2 regions of the Micrococcus sp. HSID17227 genome follow, and region 2 is predicted to be linked to the other one. Evidence: riboswitches for the same ligand, from Rfam matches in the RefSeq annotation. Region 2 holds a riboswitch; the other holds the start of a gene.
The links. Region 2 has a riboswitch for glycine ahead of gcvP (aminomethyl-transferring glycine dehydrogenase). Riboswitches for the same ligand answer to the same signal wherever they lie in the genome.

Region 1: it holds a riboswitch for glycine, as region 2 does, so the genes downstream of both, gcvP (aminomethyl-transferring glycine dehydrogenase) here and gcvP (aminomethyl-transferring glycine dehydrogenase) in region 2, are expected to answer to the same signal.

The regions. Positions count from the first base shown of each region.
Region 1 is NZ_RBLN01000033.1:5,690-10,107, reverse strand. It holds gene D8M29_RS03545 (YoaK family protein) at 1-78, opposite strand, end outside; gene D8M29_RS03540 (ectoine synthase) at 161-532, opposite strand; gene D8M29_RS03535 (Nramp family divalent metal transporter) at 732-2,003, shown strand; glycine riboswitch at 2,222-2,338, shown strand; gene gcvP (aminomethyl-transferring glycine dehydrogenase) at 2,501-4,418, shown strand, end outside.
Region 2 is NZ_RBLN01000028.1:6,498-10,915, reverse strand. It holds gene eat (ethanolamine permease) at 1-891, opposite strand, end outside; gene D8M29_RS03175 (FadR/GntR family transcriptional regulator) at 1,090-1,806, shown strand; glycine riboswitch at 1,917-2,018, shown strand; gene gcvP (aminomethyl-transferring glycine dehydrogenase) at 2,175-4,418, shown strand, end outside.

The DNA.
Region 1 (4,418 bases), on a different contig from region 2:
CCCCGCGATCGCGGTCAGCACCAGCGCCAGGTGGGTGTTGCGGCGCACGGTGCGCTCGGGGGCGCACAGGTTGAGCACCCCGCCACCCTACGACCGGACGCCGCCGTCGGCGCCGACGCGGGAGGCGCTGTCGTCGACGCCTCCCTCACCGTGCCCGGGCTCAGTAGCTGGAGTAGCCGTCCTCCGACAGGGTGTGCTTCTCGTCGCCGGTGATGGCGGGGTTGAACACCGAGATCAGGTGCATGTCCTCGGTGCCGCCGCGCAGGTCGTGCGGCTCGTGGTCCGGCAGGACGTAGATGACACCCGGCGTGATCTCGTGGACGGTGCCGTCCGGCTCCACCACGGAGCCGTTGCCCGCGATGCAGTAACAGGCCTCCTTGTGGTTGCGGTACTGGAGCTTCGAGGACGATCCGGCGCGCACGATCGTGTGGGCGACGGCGAAACCCATCTCGTCCTTCGCGGTGATGAGGCGTTCGGAGGTGCCTCCGCCCCACTCGACCTTCTCGACGTCGTTCCGGCTACGGGTGTACATGGCGTTCCTTTCGGCGAGCTCTGCGGGTCGGGCAAAGGGCCGTAGCCCTGGCTCCATCGTAGGGATGCCCGTCTCAGACCATAAGGGGCAACACGTGGGGGCTCATATGGGATGAAATAGTCCAGATCCACTATGATGTGCATCATACCCGGCATACGCTTCATCTTGACCCATGCGGGCCGGAGATGGAGGAGACGCGATGGCAACGCAGGCGAGGGATGGCCGGTTCTCCAATGAGGTGTTGCCCCAAGACGAGAGGCCTAGTCGTTTCGGTCCGGGGCTAATCATCGCCGCGTCCTTCATCGGGCCGGGGACCATCACAACCTCCATCGTTACCGGAGCCGAGCAGGGATTCGTCCTGGCCTGGGCTGTCGTCTTCTCAATTTTGGCCACCATCGTCTTGCAGGAGATGTCGGGACGGTTGGGCCTCGCGACCCGCATGAGTCTCGGACACGCTCTGCGCGAGGTGTTCTCCTCGGTGCCGGCACGACTTGTCATGGCGATCCTCGTCGTCGCGGCGATCGGCATCGGAGGGGCGTCCTACGCCGGTGGTGACACAGTCGGCACCGCCCTCGCCTTGACTAGTGTGACCGGACTCAGTCAGCCCGTGGTCGTCATCGGGATCGTCCTCACGATCGGCATTCTGCTCTGGACAGGCAGCTACAAACTGATCGAGCGGGTGCTGACCGTCATGGTCGGGTTATTGGGGCTGCTGTTCATCGTCACTGCAGTCCTAGTTCAGCCTCCGATCGGCGACCTCTTGATGGGCATGTTCATTCCCCGGCTGCCACCCGGCACGGCGTTGCTGGCGGTCGCACTGATCGGGACCACCGTGGTCCCTTACAACCTCTTCCTGCACGCGAGTTTGGTGCAGGAGAAATGGGGGCCGGGTCTGGATTCGCGGGAATCTCTCCGAGCGGCGAGAACGGACACGGCGGTGTCGATCTCCGTCGGAGGTGTAATCACTCTGGCCGTGATGGCGACGGCGTTCGGTGGGATGTACGTCAAGGGCATGCAGGCCGAGACCGGTCGGGACCTCGCCTCCGCCCTGGAACCCCTCCTCGGGGACGCGGCTGGCTGGGTGTTCGCGGCGGGCATGTTCGCGGCCGGGTTCACGTCCGCCGTAGCTGGCCCGCTCGGCGCGGCGTACGCGATTGCCGGCACACTGGGCCAGGACACCGATCTGCGCAGCGTCCCTGCTCGCATCGTGTGGGGCGCAGTCCTTGCGATCGGTGCCCTCATTGCCCTGACGGGAACGAATCCCACGGAGGTCATCGTCATCGCACAGGCGGCGAACGGGCTTCTCCTGCCCATCGTGGCCGTATTCCTGATGGTCGTGATGAACAGTCGTCGGCTGATGGGCTCGCATCGGAACGGCCCACTGGCCAACGCCCTGGGAGGGCTTGTCTGTCTTGTCGTCATCGGGCTCGCGGTTTACCAGCTGGGCGGGCTTGCCGGGCTGTGGGATTGAGGCCCGGCGATGACGCGCGCCGCCGAATGACGTCCCTTACCGACTGTCGTGAGCCGACGGCATGCGACTGAGTCATTCCTCCCGTCACCCGTTTCCTGAACGAAAGCGCTTCGACACGCCGCCGTTTCATCAACGAAAGCCTTCGACACGCCCCGTCCGGCCCCTCCCGGTCGCCCTGTGACGCGGCCTACACGTGTGGGATACTGGCGGCACGCCGCATGCCCCGCGCGGGAGAGCGTCGGCGCGCGTCCTGCCCCGGCCGGCCGCGTGAGCAGGCCGCCGAAGGAGCAAACCCTCCCCGGGAATCTCTCAGGCATCCGTACCGCGTGGGGTCAGGCGCTCTGGAAAGCGTCTCACTCCGCCGCGCCCGCGTCCGGACCGAGACCACCGACGGTGCAAGCCGCCCACCCGGGCGTCGGAAACTCTCAGGTCCATGACAGAGCGGGGAGGAGCAGACCCACGCCGTGACCACGGCAGGATCCCCCCGGAGGTACCCCGTGACCAGCCCCCAGACCACCGAGAGCACGACCGCGCTGCCCCACGAGCGCGTCGAGCCCAAGGACGCCGCCTCGGCCCCCTTCGTGGCCCGCCACATCGGCCCGCGCCCCGCGGACGTCGAGCACATGCTGCAGACCCTGGGCTACGACTCGCTCGAGGCCCTCGTGGACACCGCCGTCCCCGCCGGCATCCGCCAGCCGAAGCCCCTCGAGCTGCCCGCCCCGCTGACCGAGTCCGCGGTCCTGGAGCAGCTGCGCGAGATCGCCGGCCGCAACGTCATGAAGACCCAGATGATCGGGCAGGGCTTCTCGGACACCGTCACCCCGGGCGTCATCCTCCGCAAGGTGCTGGAGAACCCGGCCTGGTACACGGCCTACACGCCGTACCAGCCGGAGATCTCCCAGGGCCGCCTCGAGGCCCTCCTGAACTACCAGACGATGGTCCAGGACCTCACCGGCCTGGACATCGCCAACGCCTCCCTGCTGGACGAGGCCTCCGCCGCCGCCGAGGCCGTGCTCCTCATGCACCGTGCCAACCGTCGCAGGACCGACGGCGTCACCCTCCTCGACGCGGACCTCTTCCCGCAGACCCTCTCCGTGGTGCGCCTGCGCGCCGAGGCCGTGGGCATCGACGTGCGCGTGGCCGACCTCTCCGCAGGCATCCCGGAGGACGTCCGCGCCGAGGTCGAGGAGAAGGGCCTGTGCGGCGTCGTGCTGCAGCAGCCCGGCGACTCCGGCCGCATCCACGACCACGCCGCCGTCATCGCGCAGGCCAAGGAGGCCGGCGCCCTCGTGACCGTCGCCGCGGACATCCTCTCCCTCGCCCTGATCACTCCGCCCGGGGAGCAGGGTGCGGACATCGCCGTCGGCTCCACGCAGCGCTTCGGCGTGCCCCTGTTCTTCGGCGGCCCCCACGCCGCCTACATGGCCGTGAAGGAGGGCCTGCAGCGCAGCATGCCGGGCCGCCTCGTGGGCGTCTCCCACGACGACGCCGGCAAGCCCGCCTACCGCCTCGCCCTCCAGACGCGCGAACAGCACATCCGGCGCGAGAAGGCCACCTCCAACATCTGCACCGCCCAGGCGCTGCTCGCGATCGTCGCCTCGATGTACGCCGTCTACCACGGCCCCCAGGGCATCGCCCGCATCGCCCGCCACGCCCACGCCCAGGCCGTCCGCCTGGCGGAGGCGCTGCGGGCCGGTGGCGTCGAGGTCGCCGAGGAGCACTTCTTCGACACGATCACCGTCCGCGTGCCCGGCCGGGCCGAGCAGGTCCTGCAGGCCGCCGAGGAGAACGGCGTGAACCTGCGCCTGGTGGACGCGGACACCCTGCGGATTGCCGCCGATGAGACCACCGTCGACGCCGACCTCGTGGCCGTCCTGACGGCGTTCGGCCTGGACGCGGGCTCCCTGCCGGCCTCCGCGCACGAGGGCGCCGTGGCCACCCCGGCCGTGCCGGAGTCGCTGCGCCGCTCCTCCGCGTTCATGACGCACCCGGTGTTCAACACCCACCACTCGGAGACGAAGATGCTGCGCTACCTGCGCCGCCTCTCCGGCTACGACCTGGCGCTGGACCGCACCATGATCCCGCTGGGCTCGTGCACCATGAAGCTCAACGCCACCGCGGAGATGGAGGCCATCTCCTGGCCCGAGTTCTGCTCCATCCACCCGTTCGCGCCCGACCACCAGACCGAGGGCTGGCGGTTCCTGATCGCGGACCTGGAGTCCAAGCTCGCCGAGATCACCGGCTACGCGGGCGTCTCGGTGGCCCCGAACGCCGGCTCGCAGGGTGAGTTCGCGGGCCTGTGGGCCATCCGCCAGTACCACCTGGCCCGCGGCGAGGGCGAGCGGGACATCTGCCTGATCCCGGCCTCCGCCCACGGCACCAACGCGGCCTCGGCCGTGCTGGCGGGGCTGAAGG
Region 2 (4,418 bases):
CACACTGTCGGTCCCGGCGACCGTGCGGATCGCCTCCGGCAGCGGATTGTCCGAGGTGCTCATCGCCTTGGCGCCGCCGGCGCCGGGCACCAGCACCAGCATGAGCGCCCCGGAGACCAACAGGATGAGCATGGCTACGATGATCCCGCGCGGCATGTCCCGCTTCGGGTCAGCCGTCTCCTCCGCGGCCAGCGGCACGCCCTCGACCGCTAGGAAGAACCAGATCCCGTAGACCAGGGCGGCCATGACTCCGGCGTACCCCATGGGCAGGAACGAGCTCGCCCCCGCCGCGTCGTTTGGGACGATGTCGAAGAGGTTTGCGACGTCGAAGTGCGGCACAAGCGCGACGACGGTCACCCCCAGCGCGAGGACCGCGACCACGGTGATGCCGAACATCAGCTTCAAGGCCTCGCCCACCCCGTACATGTGGATGCCCATGAACACCAGATAAGTCACAAGGTAGACGGGCCAGGAGTTGGTGATTCCGAACAGGCCCAATGCCTCGATGTAGCCGCCGATAAAGGTCGCGATCGCCGCCGGGGCCACGGCGTATTCGATGAGCACGGCCATCCCGGTGGCGAAGCCCCCCAGCGGTCCCAGGGCGCGGCGGGCGAACCCGTAGCCGGCACCGGCCGTGGGCAGGGTCGAGGACAGCTCCGCGAGGCCGAACACCATGCAGGTGTACATCAGACCCATGAGCACAAAAGCAATCAGTAGCCCGCCCCACCCGCCTTCCGCCAGACCGAGATTCCACCCGGAGAAGTCCCCGGAGATAACGTAGGAGACACCCAGGCCGGCCAGCAGGACCCAACCGGCAGCCCCGGCCTTGAGCTGGCGGTGTTCAAGGTAGCTGCTGTCTGAGACGGATGAAGCGTGAGATTGATGTTGCACGGGTGTCCACCTCTGCGGATTGGAACCGATGGGAACCACGATAAAGGACTGTTTTCAGTCCATGGCATTGTGGGAGAGTGTTCCATCTCACAGCAGAGTCGTCAATAGGAGTTTGCGCGACTGTCCCACCGGTGGGAGCGTGCAGGCTCAGGCGGGGTACCCCGTAGGCTGTGGCGACAGTGGAAATGGAGGAGCGTGATGGCCTTGGCAGACTTCGGGCACCCCTATGCGGTGCTGCGTCCGGTGCGCTCGGGCAACGCGTTTGAGGAGACCATTGAGCACCTGCTGCAGGCGATCAAGGTCGGCCTCTTCCCTCGGGGTCAGAAACTGCCGCCTGAGCGGGACCTGGCTGAGCATTTAGGGGTCTCGCGTGCCACCCTGCGCGAAGCTTTGGCCGAATTGCAGCGGGCGGGCTTCTTGGAGGTGCGTCGGGGACGCTACGGCGGCACATACATTTTGGAGACTTTCGGTGCGCCTTCCTCGGACCCAGGCCACCTTGATCCGCGGGAGTGCCATGACGTGCTGATTTTCCGCGCCGTGGTGGAGCCGGCTGCGGCCGAGCTAGCAGCCAGGGCTGATCTGTCAGCCTCGGCCCGTCAGTACCTACAGGCCTGCCTTTCGGAGGTGCAACAAGCCGATCAGAGCACTTATCGCACCCGGGATGCCCGCTTCCACATCGCTGTGGCCGAGCTGAGCCGGTGCCCTTCGCTCATCACTGCGGTGGCCGACACCCGGGCGCGCGTGAGTGCGCTGCTCGACAAGATCCCGCTGTTGCCGGCCAACCTTGAGCACTCCAATCAGCAGCACCTGGCGATCACCGAGGCGATCCTGCGCGGCGACCCGGTCCATGCGAAGGCTTTGATGGTCGATCATCTGGAGGGCACCGCCTCCCTGCTGCGCGGCTTCCTGCCATAGGTATCCCTCGAAATAGGGTCTCTGGCCTCTGCAAAGGTGCACGAAGTGACCAATAGGACAGATTTAAACTAGACAAGCCCGTGTGATTCTGCTTACAGTGGGATCGCCCATAGATCGTGGTGGGAGAGTCCGGCCGGGATGACCTCCTTGCCGGCGCCGTAGGAGCAAATCCTCCCCAGGAAACTCTCAGGCCCCCGTACCACCGCGATTTGGCAACTCTGGAAAGCAGTGCAACCACCGAGGTGGTTGCACTCACCGACGGTGCAAGCGGTCCTACGACTGTGGAAACTCTCAGGTCCCAGACAGAGCGGGGAGGAACTCACACCCTTCGCCTTTGCGACGGCGTAGAACGCTTAGGAGTTCCCCTCATGACTACCCAGCTCACTGCCTCTCTCACCACGGCGGCTTTCGTCGACCGGCACATCGGGACTCGGGCCGCAGAGGCCGCTCTTATGCTCGAGCGGCTGGGGTACACCAGCCTCGATGAACTCGTGGACACTGCCGTGCCGGCCAGTATTCGTCAGCGCACTCCGCTGAACCTGCCCGCCGCACTTAGCGAGCAGGGGGTGCTTGAGCGCCTGCGAGCCTTCGCCGACCGCAATACCACGGCCGTGCAGATGATCGGGCAGGGCTACTACGACACCCACACGCCGCCGGTGATCCAGCGCAACGTGCTGGAGTCCCCGAGCTGGTACACCGCCTACACCCCGTACCAGCCCGAGATCTCTCAGGGGCGGCTGGAGGCGCTGCTGAACTTTCAGACGATGATCCAGGATCTCACCGCCCTGCCGGTCGCCAACGCGTCCCTGCTGGATGAGGCCACGGCTGTGGCCGAGGCGGTGCTGTTGATGCGCCGCACCAACAAGGCCCGTGGTGAGGGCAAGATCGTGCTGGACGCCGATGCGCTGCCCCAGACCCTGGCGGTGGTGCAGGGCCGGGCGGAGGCCCTGGATTTCGAGGTGGAGGTCGCCGATCTGAGCCAGGGGCTGCCGCAGGGGGAGATCACCGGTGTGGTGCTGCAGCAGCCCGGTGCCTCCGGGCGGGTCAGCGATTACACAGGGCTGATCACTGACGCCAAGGCGCGTGGAGCGATGGTGACGGTCGCGGCCGATCTGTTGGCGCTGACGCTGATCACCCCGCCGGGGGAGCAGGGAGCGGACATCGCGGTGGGCACCTCTCAGCGCTTCGGGGTGCCACTGTTTTACGGAGGCCCGCACGCGGCGTACATGGCCGTGCGCTCAGGGCTGGAGCGGTCCCTGCCCGGGCGCCTGATTGGGGTCTCGCGCGACTCCAACGGCAAACCGGCCTACCGCCTGGCGCTGCAGACCCGTGAGCAGCACATCCGCCGGGAGAAGGCCACCTCCAACATCTGCACCGCCCAGGCCCTGCTGGCCGTGGCGGCGTCCATGTACGCCGTCTACCACGGCCCGGAGGGGCTCAAGGCCATCGCCCAGCGCGTGCATGACCACGCCCGCACCCTGGCCACTGTTCTGGACCGCGCCGGTTTCGAACTCGTCTGCGGGCACTTCTTCGATACCTTGACGGTGCGGGTGTCGGGTCGGGCGGCCCAGATCCTGCATGCCGCCGAGACCCGGGGGGTGAACCTGCGCTGGGTCGACGAGGACCACGTCGGGATCTCCTGTGATGAGACCACCACGGTGGATCACCTGGCCCGGGTCGTCGAGGCCTTCGGCGTGCCGGAGGCGACCGGGCAGATCGCCGCTGGTCCCCGCGGGTTCGACCTGGATCTGGGCATCCTGCGGACCTCTGAGTACCTGCGCCACCCGGTGTTCTCCCGCTACCGTTCCGAGACCCAGATGCTGCGTTACCTGCGCCGCCTCGCCAACCGCGACCTCGCGCTGGACCGCACGATGATTCCGCTGGGCTCGTGCACCATGAAGCTCAACGCCACCGCCGAGATGGCCGCCATCTCCTGGCCGGAGTTCGCCGGCATCCACCCGCTGGTCCCCGAGCACCAGAGCCAGGGATGGCGGGAACTGATCGAGGACCTGGAGCGGCGCCTGAGCGAGATCACTGGCTACGCCGCCGTGTCGATCCAGCCCAATGCCGGCTCCCAGGGGGAGCTGGCGGGCCTATTGGCCATCCGCCGCTACCACCTGGCCAACGGCGACACGGACCGGACCGTCTGTCTCATCCCCGCCTCCGCGCACGGCACCAACGCCGCCTCGGCGGTGCTGGCCGGGATGAAGGTCGTCGTGGTGAAGACCGCCGCGGACGGCACCATCGACCACGCCGACCTGGACGCCAAACTCACCAAGCACCAGGCTGAGCTGGCGGCGATCATGATCACCTACCCCTCCACGCACGGGGTCTACGACGCCGACGTGCGGGAGGTCTGCGAGGCCGTTCACACCGCCGGCGGTCAGGTCTACATCGACGGCGCCAACCTCAACGCCCTGGTCGGGCTGGCCCAGCCGGGACGCTTCGGCGGGGATGTCTCTCACCTGAACCTGCACAAGACCTTCTGCATCCCCCACGGCGGCGGTGGGCCCGGGGTCGGGCCGGTGGCCGTCGCCGAGCACCTGGTGCCCTACCTGCCCGGGGACGCCACCGCGGCGGCTGCACCCGGTGCCGGGACACCGATTTCGGCC